Regions from separate parts of the Psychrobacillus sp. FSL K6-2843 genome, predicted to be linked through region 2. Evidence: predicted binding sites of a transcription regulator. Region 2 holds the regulator's gene; each other region holds the start of a gene.
What was found. The regulator LexA, encoded in region 2, represses DNA repair genes until DNA is damaged. The targets are predictions, from matches to a motif close to CGAACATATGTTCG.

Region 1: a site for LexA is predicted at 1,867-1,880, ahead of recA (recombinase RecA). Genes of this name have one in related genera too.
Region 3: a site for LexA is predicted at 1,981-1,994, ahead of MKY94_RS11565 (YolD-like family protein). Genes of this name have one in related genera too.
Region 4: a site for LexA is predicted at 1,907-1,920, ahead of MKY94_RS10135 (UV damage repair protein UvrX). Genes of this name have one in related genera too.

What each region holds. Positions count from the first base shown of each region.
Region 1 covers NZ_CP152021.1:1,518,203-1,521,410, forward strand. The annotation lists gene pgsA (CDP-diacylglycerol--glycerol-3-phosphate 3-phosphatidyltransferase) at 1-515, shown strand, start outside; gene MKY94_RS07400 (competence/damage-inducible protein A) at 531-1,787, shown strand; gene recA (recombinase RecA) at 1,960-3,027, shown strand.
Region 2 covers NZ_CP152021.1:1,713,611-1,716,818, forward strand. The annotation lists gene MKY94_RS08550 (DinB family protein) at 501-959, opposite strand; gene MKY94_RS08555 (hypothetical protein) at 1,152-1,538, shown strand; gene lexA (transcriptional repressor LexA) at 1,669-2,289, opposite strand; gene MKY94_RS08565 (LysM peptidoglycan-binding domain-containing protein) at 2,465-2,776, shown strand; gene MKY94_RS08570 (recombinase family protein) at 2,773-3,208, shown strand, end outside.
Region 3 covers NZ_CP152021.1:2,285,029-2,288,236, reverse strand. The annotation lists gene MKY94_RS11575 (dihydrolipoamide acetyltransferase family protein) at 1-598, shown strand, start outside; gene MKY94_RS11570 (LLM class flavin-dependent oxidoreductase) at 749-1,741, shown strand; gene MKY94_RS11565 (YolD-like family protein) at 2,019-2,396, shown strand; gene MKY94_RS11560 (VC0807 family protein) at 2,610-3,208, shown strand, end outside.
Region 4 covers NZ_CP152021.1:2,016,560-2,019,767, forward strand. The annotation lists gene MKY94_RS10125 (ABC transporter permease subunit) at 1-720, shown strand, start outside; gene MKY94_RS10130 (HD domain-containing protein) at 741-1,718, shown strand; gene MKY94_RS10135 (UV damage repair protein UvrX) at 1,942-3,195, shown strand.

The DNA.
Region 1 (3,208 bases), 200 kb from region 2:
TGCTAGTAGACTTTAACTGGGGAGAAGTTAGCTTTTTAGGTGCAACAATCCCAACAAACCATCTAATAGGTGCAATTATTTTTATTATCGCCTCTATTACAGACTTTATCGATGGCTATTACGCTCGAAAATATAATTTAGTAACGAATATGGGTAAATTTTTGGACCCATTAGCAGATAAATTGCTTGTGTCAGCGGCATTAATAATTCTCGTGCAGTTTGGAGTTGCGCCAGCTTGGGTAGTTATATTAATTATCAGCCGCGAATTTGCCGTGACTGGACTACGATTAATTTTAGCTAATACTGGAGAGGTAGTGGCGGCAAACCAGCTTGGCAAGATAAAAATGTGGACACAAATAATTGCGATTTCATCCTTACTATTAGGAAATGTATTCTTTGAAATGTTCAACTTCCCATTCGATATGATTATGCTGTATGTTTGTCTATTCTTCACAGTATGGTCGGGATTTGATTATTTCTATTTGAATCGTAAAGTGTTACTTGACTCAAAGTAGGAAGGAAGTATAGGAATGAAAGCAGAGATTATTGCGGTAGGTTCAGAGCTATTATTAGGTCAGATTTCTAATACAAATGCCCGATTCATATCTTCCCAGCTTGCGGAGTTAGGGATAGACGTATATTACCATACGGTAGTTGGAGATAATCCCAATCGGTTATTAGACTCCATCAAAATCGCAGAAGAACGAGCAGACCTAATTATTTTTTCAGGAGGTTTAGGGCCTACTAAGGACGACCTAACAAAAGAAACAATTGCTAAACACCTTAACAAAAATCTTGTACTTGATGATCACGCGATTATGTATATAGAAGATTTCTTTAAAAGATCAGGAAGAATGATGACTGAGAATAACAAAAAACAAGCGCTGGTTTTAGAAGGCTGTACAGTCTTGGAAAACAAGCATGGGATGGCTCCAGGAATGCTTCTTTCAACAGAGAACCATGCATATATGTTATTACCTGGGCCCCCAAAGGAATTGGAACCGATGTTCCAATTTGAGGCTAAGCCACTACTACCTAAGTTGTTGTATAAAGAAAACGTTATTATGTCTCATGTAATACGCTTTTATGGAATAGGAGAAGCAGAGTTAGAGACACAGGTCCAAGACTTGTTAGACAATCAAACAAATCCAACTTTAGCTCCTTTGGCTTCTGATGGAGAGGTAACGTTAAGACTTACTGCGAAAGCAGACACTGAGGAAGAAGCATGGAAAAGCATTGAAATGCTACAGGCTGAAATTTTAAACCGTGTCGGTAAATATGTGTATGGCTATAATAACGAATCACTTGCCTCGAAGTTAAGAGATATTCTAATTGACAATGAACTAACAATATCTGCTGCAGAAAGTATGACGGCAGGTCTTTTCCAATCAGAGTTGGCAGCGGTCCCGGGAATGGGGGTTGCGCTAGTAGGTGGTGTTATCACTTACACTGAAGAAGTAAAAATCAATCAACTAGGTGTTAAGAAGGAAACCATTGATGAACACAGTGTAGTCTCTAGTCAGGTTGCCGAGGAGATGGCAATCCGTGTTAAAGAGAAATTTAATACAACAATTGGTGTAGGTATCACTGGAGCTGCAGGTCCAGACGGACATGGCGACCAACCGGCCGGTACGGTTTGGATTGGAATTGCCTATGGGGACGTTGCGCCAATATCCTATAAATTGAATCTTTCAGGCATGAGAAACACGAATAGATTAAGAACTGTGAAATTTGCAATCCATTATCTTATCCGTATACTCAGAGAAGAGGGACTTTCAAAAATTTAATTTTGACTATAAAAAACGGCCCAAAATACTATTTTGAGCTGTTTTTTCCTATCAAATTATGATAGTCTTAATAAATAAACGAATAGATGTTCGCTTTTTTCTTGTAAATTTCTCAAAGACCGAGTATACTAAAGATAGTAAAAAAAATGATAGTTTCTAGGAGGAAATACATTTGGCTAATGATCGTAAAGCAGCGTTAGAAATGGCTTTAAAACAAATAGAGAAGCAATTTGGGAAAGGTTCAGTTATGAAGCTAGGAGAGAAAACAGACCGTGAAATCTCCACTTCTTCAAGTGGTTCCCTAGCTTTGGATGCAGCTCTTGGAATAGGCGGATATCCACGTGGCCGTATTATTGAAATCTATGGACCTGAAAGCTCAGGTAAAACAACAGTAGCTCTTCACGCAATTGCAGAAATTCAAAAAACTGGTGGCCAAGCAGCATTTATTGATGCTGAGCATGCATTGGACCCTGTCTATGCACAAAAACTAGGCGTTAATATCGATGAATTATTATTATCTCAACCTGACACTGGAGAGCAAGCCCTTGAAATCGCAGAAGCTCTAGTTCGCAGTGGTGCGGTTGAAATCATAGTTATTGATTCCGTAGCAGCTTTAGTACCAAAAGCAGAGATAGAAGGGGAAATGGGAGATTCTCATATCGGTCTTCAAGCTCGCTTAATGTCTCAGGCTTTGCGTAAGCTTTCTGGTGTTATTAACAAATCTAACACGATAGCTATTTTCATCAACCAGATTCGTGAAAAAGTAGGCGTAATGTTTGGTAACCCAGAGGTAACACCAGGTGGTCGTGCGCTTAAATTCTATAGTTCCGTTCGCTTGGAAGTAAGACGTGCAGAAGCTATTAAACAAGGTACTGACATTATGGGGAACAAAACAAAAATTAAAGTAGTAAAAAATAAAGTTGCTCCACCATTTAAAACAGCAGAAGTAGACATTATGTATGGAGAAGGGATTTCTCAAGAAGGAGAAATCGTCGACATAGGTTCTGAATACGATATTATCCAAAAAAGCGGTTCTTGGTATGCATACAATGAAGAACGCATAGGTCAAGGGCGAGAAAACGCTAAACAATTCTTGAAGGAAAATCCTGCTATTAAAGACGAAATCGCATCAAAAATTCGTCAATCTTTAGGAATGACTTCAAATTCATTTGTTATTGCAGCACATGAACAAGAGGAAGAAGACGGCGAATTCGAGCTACTTTTAGATGATGAAAAATAAAAAGTTAAGCTTCTTCTTTTAGGGAAGAATTACAAAAGGTATTAAGAGTCTATCTCTTGATACCTTTTTTTAAAATAAAGTTTATAGCTGAGAACCCCGGGATGGCATATCATACCTACGGTGGAAAGTGTATATTCATCTATTATTCATTTTTCAAGGAAAATATTATTTGATAGCTTTA
Region 2 (3,208 bases):
TAGTTTCTGTACTTTATTTATTATTTCTCACGATAAGAAAGGGGATTTCAGTCGGCTTTAAAATATGCACTTATTTACTATATTCATCTCTTAAAATGAAGTCACTGCTATAAGGAAGGAAAACGGGTTTTTGTTAGAGTGGATATATACGACAGGTTACGAGAACAGTAGGATTAGAAAATGTATTTAAATAACATTTTTATGGAAAATAAATATTGAGGCATGAGGTGGCATTGAGAAGAAAAGTCCTACTATGTAGCTTTTAAATAATCAGATGTGGAATTGGGGGGACGCATATATGTATTAACTTCAGTACTCATCAGCTAGGGAAACAAAAAAAGGAAGACAAAAATTTTTATTTTAGTCCTTCCTTTTTTGTTGAATCTAATGATTTGAGGATAGAAGAGCCAAATTAATGTAGCGAAAGGGAATGGGATGAATTGTTTCACCCCCATTAGATAATTTTTGAACAATATTCTCAGTTAGACAATGAAGCTAATTTAAAAAAGAGGTTTAGGAAAACCATTGAAATGAGCGATGATGCCAATTTGTCCTATGTGGTATGCTTCGTGACTATATATATGATGGAATACCCAGTTAAAAGTTGGGGGAGAAGGAGGAATCCAACCATCAGAAAATTTAGGGACTTCAATCAGTTGATTAAACTGTTGATCAGTCAAGTTATTTAATATTCCGTCTGTATGTATGCGAATATCTTGATAAGCTTTAAGTATTTCGAACGGAGAGGAATTTTTGTCTAAAGTCAAAACTAACTTTTGTTGGAGTGCCACTTCATTAATCCAGAAATCCTCACTAGTAGCAATATGTGAAATAACCCATGCCAAATTATTTGGATAGGTTGGTGAGGTTTTAAACCAGCTTTCTTCTTGTAAACTATTCAAATAAGGTAATAACGTTTTTCTGTAATCATTCCGATATGGAAAAGCCAAATAAATCAATCCTTTCTATTAATATAAATTAAATAATGTAAATATAAATTTTAATAAACAAATGTATTCATTTATGAATTCCTAAAGATTTTTTAATATTCCGATGAATTGAAATAGGATAAAGAGCTTACAAATTTGATGTTAATATAGTACAATGCTACTTATATATCTGTAATTCCGGAATTAGTGGAGGGATAGAATGTGGATGCAAATGAATTAATTAATGTGATTAATCATAGTATAGAAAAGTTAGATTATGCTTCAGCAAGAAAATATATAGAGGAAAATCTAAATCTAGTTAATATCAATAAGCATTTACTTATTGATAATGCGAGAAGTGTGTTAGATTACATAAACGACACCCTAGAATCAGGAGCCCAGCCTTTAACTCGCCAAGAAGTTTCCTTGATTTACACGATTAATAAGCATGCTATGAAATTTGACGTTAGAGCTTTGAGAATGGTAATAAGAGATAACCCGTCCTTGCTAATAAGACAAGACATCAAACATTATTTTAATGAAGATGCAAAGACTCTCTTAGAGGGAATGAATGTAATACCAAAACAATCAAAACAAGCAATAATATAAACAAAACCCCTTCATGTCTCGAACATGAAGGGGTTTTTCGATGATCTAAACAAAAATGTCCACTTTCTTGTTAGATATGATATCGGCTCAAAGTAATCATACTATGAAAATTGTAGAAGTCAAGCAATCATTAGTGAATATGTCGGTAAACTCCTACTACTTTTCCTAAAATAGAGACTTGATTAACAATAATCGGATCCATCGCAGAGTTCTCCGGCTGAAGGCGGAAATACGTTTTTTCTTTAAAGAATCGTTTTACTGTTGCTTCATCCTCTTCTGTCATTGCTACAACGATGTCCCCATTATTAGCAGATTGCTGTTGTTTAACAATGACATAATCTCCATTCAAGATTCCAGCTTCAATCATACTATCACCCATAATTTCTAACATAAATAGGTGATCATCTGAAGTACCAAATGTTTCAGGAAGCGGGAAGAATTCTTCAACGTTTTCAATTGCAGTAATAGGCATACCAGCTGTAACCTTCCCAACTAAAGGAACATGCACAACTCCCTGCCTTTCGACCGTAGCCTCTAAACCATCTAATATTTCTATTGCACGTGGTTTCGTAGGGTCTCTACGAATTAAACCTTTACTTTCCAATCTTGCTAAGTGGCCATGTACAGTAGAACTTGAAGCAAGACCTACTGCCTCACCAATTTCACGTACGGATGGTGGATAGCCTTTTTTACGAACTTCTTCCTTTATAAAAGCTAGAATATCTTCCTGTCTTTTAGACGCTTTCTTCAATGAGTTCACCTCTTTTAGTAATAAATTCCCTACTAGATTAATACTTATTAATAGTATACCAGTGTCCTGAAAATTATGCAAACATAGGTTCTAATATTTGTTGACAAAAACAAATGTTCGTATTAATATTAGAACATACATTCCGAACAAACATTCTAATTTTGGGGGTTTTTTTATGAATTGGGTAAAAAACAATTATTTTTTAGCATTATTTTTAGGACTAAATCTTATATTTATGACAACTATGGTAATCTCACATACAATAACAACCGAGGAAGACTCACACATCAAAATAGAACAAGGGGATTCCTTATGGGCTCTTGCAACAAAATATGGCATAGAAGATTCAAGGGAAGAATGGGTGAGTCAGGTAATAGAAATGAATAATTTATACGATACCTCTATTAAAGCTGGGGATGTTATAGTTGTTCCTAAAGTAAGTGAGAACCTTCACTTAAATTATGGAACAGAGGTAGCGGGAGAATGAAATCAGTTATTTATTGTCGAGTAAGTACAGACAAGTCCACACAAGAAACTTCTTTAGAGAGACAAGAGGAAGAGTTGATAGATTTTGCTAAAAAACAGGGCAGTGAGGTTTCTCAGGTTTTTGCAGATCAGCATAGTGGATATGATGTTGAGAGAGACGGGCTATTAGAGATGCTCAATTATGTAAAAGAAAATGATATCAAAGCGGTGTTTGTGCAAGATGAAACTAGAATAGGTAGAGGTAATGGTAGAATGGCTGTCCTTCATTTACTTCAGAAAACAAACACAACGGTCTATACGTTACAGGATAAAGGGATATTAAACTTAAATGAAATGGATTCTATGCTTTTAGAAATCCTTGCCTTGGTGGAGGAATATCAACGTAAAATTCATAATGCTAAGATTAAAAGAGGAATGAAGCGCGCGATATCAA
Region 3 (3,208 bases), 570 kb from region 2:
TGTAACTAATCTTGTTCAATACCGTGACTCTATTAAAAAAGAGTTTAAACAAAAAGAAGGCTTTAACGTTACATACTTTGCCTTCTTCGTTAAAGCAGTAGCACAAGCATTAAAAGAGTTCCCGATGATGAACTCTATGTGGGCTGGTGACAAAATAGTCCAAAAGAAAGACATCAATATTTCGATTGCGGTTGCAACAGATGATGCATTGTTTGTTCCAGTGATTAAACAAGCAGATGAAAAGACTATTAAAGGGATTGCACGTGAAGTGAATGAGCTTGCAGGAAAAGTTCGCTCTGGTAAGCTTAAATCAGATGAAATGCAAGGTGGTACTTTCACAGTCAACAATACTGGTTCATTTGGTTCTGTTCAATCAATGGGTATCATCAACTACCCACAAGCAGCAATTCTTCAGGTGGAATCTATTGTTAAGCGTCCAGTTATTATGGAAGGCGGCATGATTGCTGCAAGAGATATGGTGAACCTATGTCTATCTCTAGACCACCGCGTGCTAGATGGCCTTGTTTGTGGTCGCTTCTTAGCTCGTGTGAAAGAAATATTAGAAAATATTTCGAAGGAAAATACATCTGTATATTAATATTCAGGCGAGAAGTCCCTCAGTAAGGGCTCTCGCCTTTTTTTATTTATAAAACTTAAGTCCCTTTCGTTTACTTTTTTAAACTATTTCTATAGCATTTAAAAGGAAAGAGATACACATGAATTTTCTATGAAGGGACGATTATATATTATGAAATTAAGTGTTTTAGATCAAGCACCGATCACGGCTGGAAATACTGCAGCAGATGCATTAAAAAAAGCAGAAGAATTAGCCCTTTTAGCTGACGAATTAGGCTATCACCGTATGTGGATGGCTGAGCATCATGGAACCGGGGCTTTTGCGAGCTCAGCTCCTGAAGTCATTGCAGCCCATCTTGCTGCTAAAACTCAAAAGCTCCGTATTGGTACTGGCGGCGTTATGATGATGCATTATTCAGCTCTTAAGCTTGCAGAGGTCTTTAAGACGTTAAGTGCTTTTTCTCCAGGGAGAATAGACTTCGGAGTGGGGCGTGCTCCTGGCGGGGATAACTATGCGATGCATGCTCTTTCTGAGGGCCGTCCACCAATGGTGAACAATATGTATGAAAAACTAGGAACTGCATTACAGCTTTTAAATGACGAAGTTCCCGAGGACAGTGTGTACAATAAAACGATTGCTACTCCATCTAATATCGTGCTTCCCGAAGCTTGGTTGCTTGGCTCGACAGGGAACAGTGCGATTCAGGCAGGAAAGATGGGCTTGGGATATTCCTTTGCACAATTCTTTCAGGGAGGAATGACTCCTGCTACTTTAAATGCATACCGTACAAATTTTAAACCTTCAGCATTAATGGAAAAGCCTGAGATTAACGTAACGTATTTAGTGACAGTTGCTGAAACAAAAGAAGAGGCAGAATTTGAAGCACTTCCACAGGATATATCTAGACTTTCTCTGATGAAGGGACAAATTCGCCAGCTTATGACACCTGAAGAAGCACAAAACTATCCTTTATCTGAAATGGATCGCATGATGATCCAGGAAAATCGTAAAATCCATTTAGTTGGTTCTGCAAAAGAAGTAGCTACTACTCTTCAAGAAGAACAGGCGCATTATGGGTTTGATGAGGCGATGATTTGTAGTATACCGCATTCTCAGCAAAAGCGTTTAGATGTATATCGATTGTTAGCAAAAGAATTGTTGTAGTGTCTTGATTCTCTTTTATATTAATACTGACTGAGCTTCTTGGTATCTTTAGCGAGTAAGTGAACGATTCGTCGTTCACTTACTCGCTTTTTGAATTGACTTCGTTCGTACTATTACAATTCTCAACTCAAAAAACATACTTTTGCCTTGCTTGCTTTCTAGTATAGATTGTTTGCTAACAGGAAAAAACAAGAATAATACTTTATAACATGAATTGCTTTAAATTGGCGGTTGATAACAGAACAAACGTTCTGTATAATGATAAAAAAGAAAGGTGATGGAGATGGCTAATTTCGAGGAAGACTGGAACGCGTTGGATTTATCTAAAATCCGTGATAGAGGTTCAAAAAAGTGGGTGGCGATGATGTTGCCTGAACACGTGAAGATGTTGAGAGACTATCATGAGGAGATAAAAAAAGTTCCGCGCCCAGATCTAAATGAGTTCGACTATGAAGCAATTCAAGAACAAATTGAACTTGCGATGAAAAGAAATGTAGACATAAAAATTAAACGTTGGAAAGATGGAGAATTTTTATATCATCGAGGGACAATTCAATGGATTGATTTAACTAGGCGCATTATCGAATTAGAAGATCCATTTCAATTTTTTGAAGTGAAATTGGATGAAATTGTGGACGTGACGATATTAGAATAAAAACATTCTGAGAGACCTCCTTATAGAGGTCTTTATTGTTTGGAAGTGCTAAGTCTAAATAGATTCAAACATAAAATAATTATAGACAAGATAACTGATGAATCACTTGGGATATATTCAATGTTAGATTTGCTAAATACCTTAATGATAATGAATTCCTTTTACTATAAAAGAGGATTATAGGTATCCATAGGGAATATATTACAGAAGGGTATGATGAGTGGGATAACAGCAAAGGATGATAAAGGGGCAATGAAGAAATACTATATCTTTTTAGAAATCTTGTTTTATGTAGTAGTACCATACTTAATTTGGACTAATGGTAGAGAAGGTTTAGGTGATTATTGGGCACTTTTGTTATCCACTGCACCTGGATTTGCCTATACTATAGTACGTTTTATTGTAGACCGAGAATTTAATGTGACGGGCATTTTTATCTTGTTCAGTTTATTGGTAGGAACTGTGATTGATATATTATCTGGATCTGCAGAAAGGATGCTATGGAACCAAGTATATTTAGGGGTTGCTTTTAGCTTCGTCTATTTGCTCTCCATGCTCATTAAAAAGCCTCTCCCATTATTTTTCTTTATAGATGTGGCATTCTTGCAGGGATATGACCGTGAAAGCAGTAGAAAGCAGTTCTATCGTAAAGAATTATTTAAATGGTTTCAGCTATTGACGCTAATGTTTGTCATAAGAGGGCTTACCCTAGCAGGCATTAAGGCATGGCTTTTGGACAGGTATGGTGTGGATAGCTATGGCACAATGTTGATTTACTTGAGAATAACTGGTTGGGTCTTTGCAGCAGTTTT
Region 4 (3,208 bases), 300 kb from region 2:
TATTGGCAGAAGAGACGGGCCATTATTAATAGCGCTATCGATCCTCTACATTATATTCCTATGACTATTTTTTCTTATCTTATGCTTTACCCAGTGCTATGGGAGCCGATGGAGGGATTTTCTACAACTGTGTGGGAGAGAATTATCATCCAGGTTGTGCTAATGGCCATTATCACCGTACCAATTGTGGCTTCTCTCATAGGCAACGAGGCCAATCTGCTTTATCAGGAGGAATATATTCTGGCTTCTAAAACGTTAGGGGCTGGTCGACCGAGAATCATTACCCGTCACCTATTTCCAATGATGAGAGAGAAATTATTCGTTTTGTATGGACAACAAGTCGTCGAAACATTAGTTGTGTTTACGCATCTCGGGTTGCTCCAATTGTATATTGGAGGTACAGCAGTTAGCTATGACCCTATGTTTGGAGATCCTCCAAAGTCTATTGCCTATGAATGGGCAGGACTTTTTGGTTCATCTTTCCGATATCTGCAAGGTGTACCATGGCTTCCACTAGGACCTGCTATATGCTTTGCATTGCTCATCTTGGCAATTTCCGCAATGATAGAAGGCTATACTCGCGCAGTGAACGGACAAGTCAATATTCCAAAGAGAAAGAAAGTATCGTTTCTGTCTGAGGACATCATTGAATGGAACCAGCAGCAACTACAAGAAAAGATGCAACTTCTTTATGAGGATAAAGAAAAGCAAAAAGTCTGAGCTTAAGGAGGATATCTTCAATGCTTATTATGGATTCCTTATATGGAGAATTTTATGTAGATGGAGTATTAGAAGAATTAATAAATAGTAAGCCTGTTCAACGATTAAAGGGCATACATCAAGGCGGGGCAAGCTATTTAGTAAAGAAAGAATGGAATGTCACTCGATATGAGCATTCCATTGGTGTCATGCTTCTGCTAAAGAAAATAGGGGGTTCGTTAGAAGAACAGATTGCTGGTCTTCTACACGATGTTTCACATACTGCTTTTTCTCATGTCATCGATTTTGTTCTGGATAATAAGGACGAGGACTATCATGAAAAAATATATAGTAGAATAATTAACGGTTCCTCAATACCTACTATCCTAACTAAATATGGATATAACTTAAAAGACATCCTATTTAATGATTCGAGATGGTCCTTGCTCGAGCAAAGTGCCCCTGATTTATGTGCAGATCGTGTCGATTACACATTACGCGATCTGTATGCCTATGGAAATATTTCAATGGAAGAAGTTCAACATTTTTTACAGAATCTAATCGCGAAAGACGGTAAAATGGTTCTTCCAAATATAGAAATCGCCGAGTGGTTTACATCGGTCTACTATGAGGAAGTAATTGATTTCTTTATGAATCCTTTAAATTTATATGGCAACTACCAGTTAGCTTTTGTTTTAAAGGCAGCATTGGATAAACAAATCATCACATTAGAGGATTTTCTTTTGGAGGATAATCAGTTGCTCCAATTGGTAGTATGCTCACAGGATGATGAAATTCAACATGCTCTTCAAAAGCTTCATCCTTCTGTTGAAGTGATAGACGAGCTAACCAATTATGATTTTCATCAGAAAATGAAGGTTAGACTAATAGACCCTCTAGTTTGTTCGGAAAATGGTTTAGTAAGAGCTTCTGACTGCTCTAAGCAGATTCAAAAATTAAACCAAACGGCATTGCAACGAGCAGTAAAAGGAACCTATGTAAAAATTTTATCTTGCTAATAAAGACAAGCCTATATAGTGATTAGGCTTGTCTTTATTTTGTTATTAGAATTAGTGTCCCAATTACCTGTTGAAATTGTTTCTCATTAGTAATGAATTTATTCAATTTATTCGATTAAGTGTTTTCCTTCCTAATGGTCTACATTACCATTGAATAAGAACGTACGTTTGCAATATAATAATAAGAACGAACGAATGTTCCTTTCGAAGGAGAGTAGATTTTATGTATGAGGGCTTAGAAAATCGAAATATTATTTGCATCGACATTCGAAGCTTTTTTGCGAGCTGTGCAGCGGCAGAAGCAGGACTAGATGTGATGAATACGCCTATTGCTGTTATTGGAAACTTGGAGCAGAAGGGGAGCATTGTGCTTGCTGCTTCTCCTCCAATGAAAAAAAGGTTTGGCGTAAAGACCGGGACGAGGTTATTTGAAATACCAGACGATCCTTCTATCCATCTGTTGGAACCAAAAATGGAATTTTTTGTTCGAGTTTCAATGGAAATCACGCGCTATTTGAATCAGTTTGTCCCAAGTGAAGCGATTCATGTCTATAGTGTGGATGAATGCTTTGCAGACCTTGGGGGAACAGAAAGGCTTTGGGGGCCAATTGAGAACACGGTGAAACGTATACAGGACGGTTTGCATTATCAGTTTCAGCTTCCATGTGCTGTTGGACTGGGGCCAAATATGCTTATGGCAAAGCTGGCGCTTGATTTGGATGCCAAAAAAACAGGTTTTGCCAAATGGACGTATGAAGATGTTCAACAAAAGCTATGGCCTGTTTCACCTTTAAGTAAAATGTGGGGAATTGGCTCTCGTTTAGAAAAAACACTAAATAACATGGGGATTTTTAATGTAGGACAGCTAGCAAAAACTCCCTTGAAGTTGTTGGAGGATAAATTTGGAGTGATGGGAAATCAATTGTATCACCATGCCTGGGGGATAGATTTCTCTGAACTGGGAGCGCCCATTGTAGACGGCCAGATAAGCTATGGAAAGGGGCAGGTGTTGTTTCGAGATTACCGGACAAAAAAAGAAGTAATGGCAGTCATATTGGAAATGTGTGAGGATGTGGCAAGACGAGCAAGAGAGGCTAATATGGTGGGGCGCACTATACATCTTGCAGTGGGCTATAGTAAAGACTCTTTTGGGGGAGGATTTAATCGTTCACGCTCCATAGATGAACCGACGAATGCGACTATGAAGATTTATAAAATTTGCGAAAAAATATTTGATGAGTTTTATGACCGTAGTCCAGTGAGAAGGCTATCCATTTCTATCACTAATCTAGAGCCGGAGAACTCTATGCAGCTTAGCCTTTTTGAAGAAGGAAAGTGGAAGGAACGCAAGCTTGGAAAGACGATGGATTATCTGCGTAGCAAGTATGGTTCAACCGCTATTTTACGCGCAGTTTCCTATACCGAAGCTGGCACTGCAGTGAAACGAGCGGGCTTGCTCGGAGGTCATAAGAAATAGGATGAACAAATAT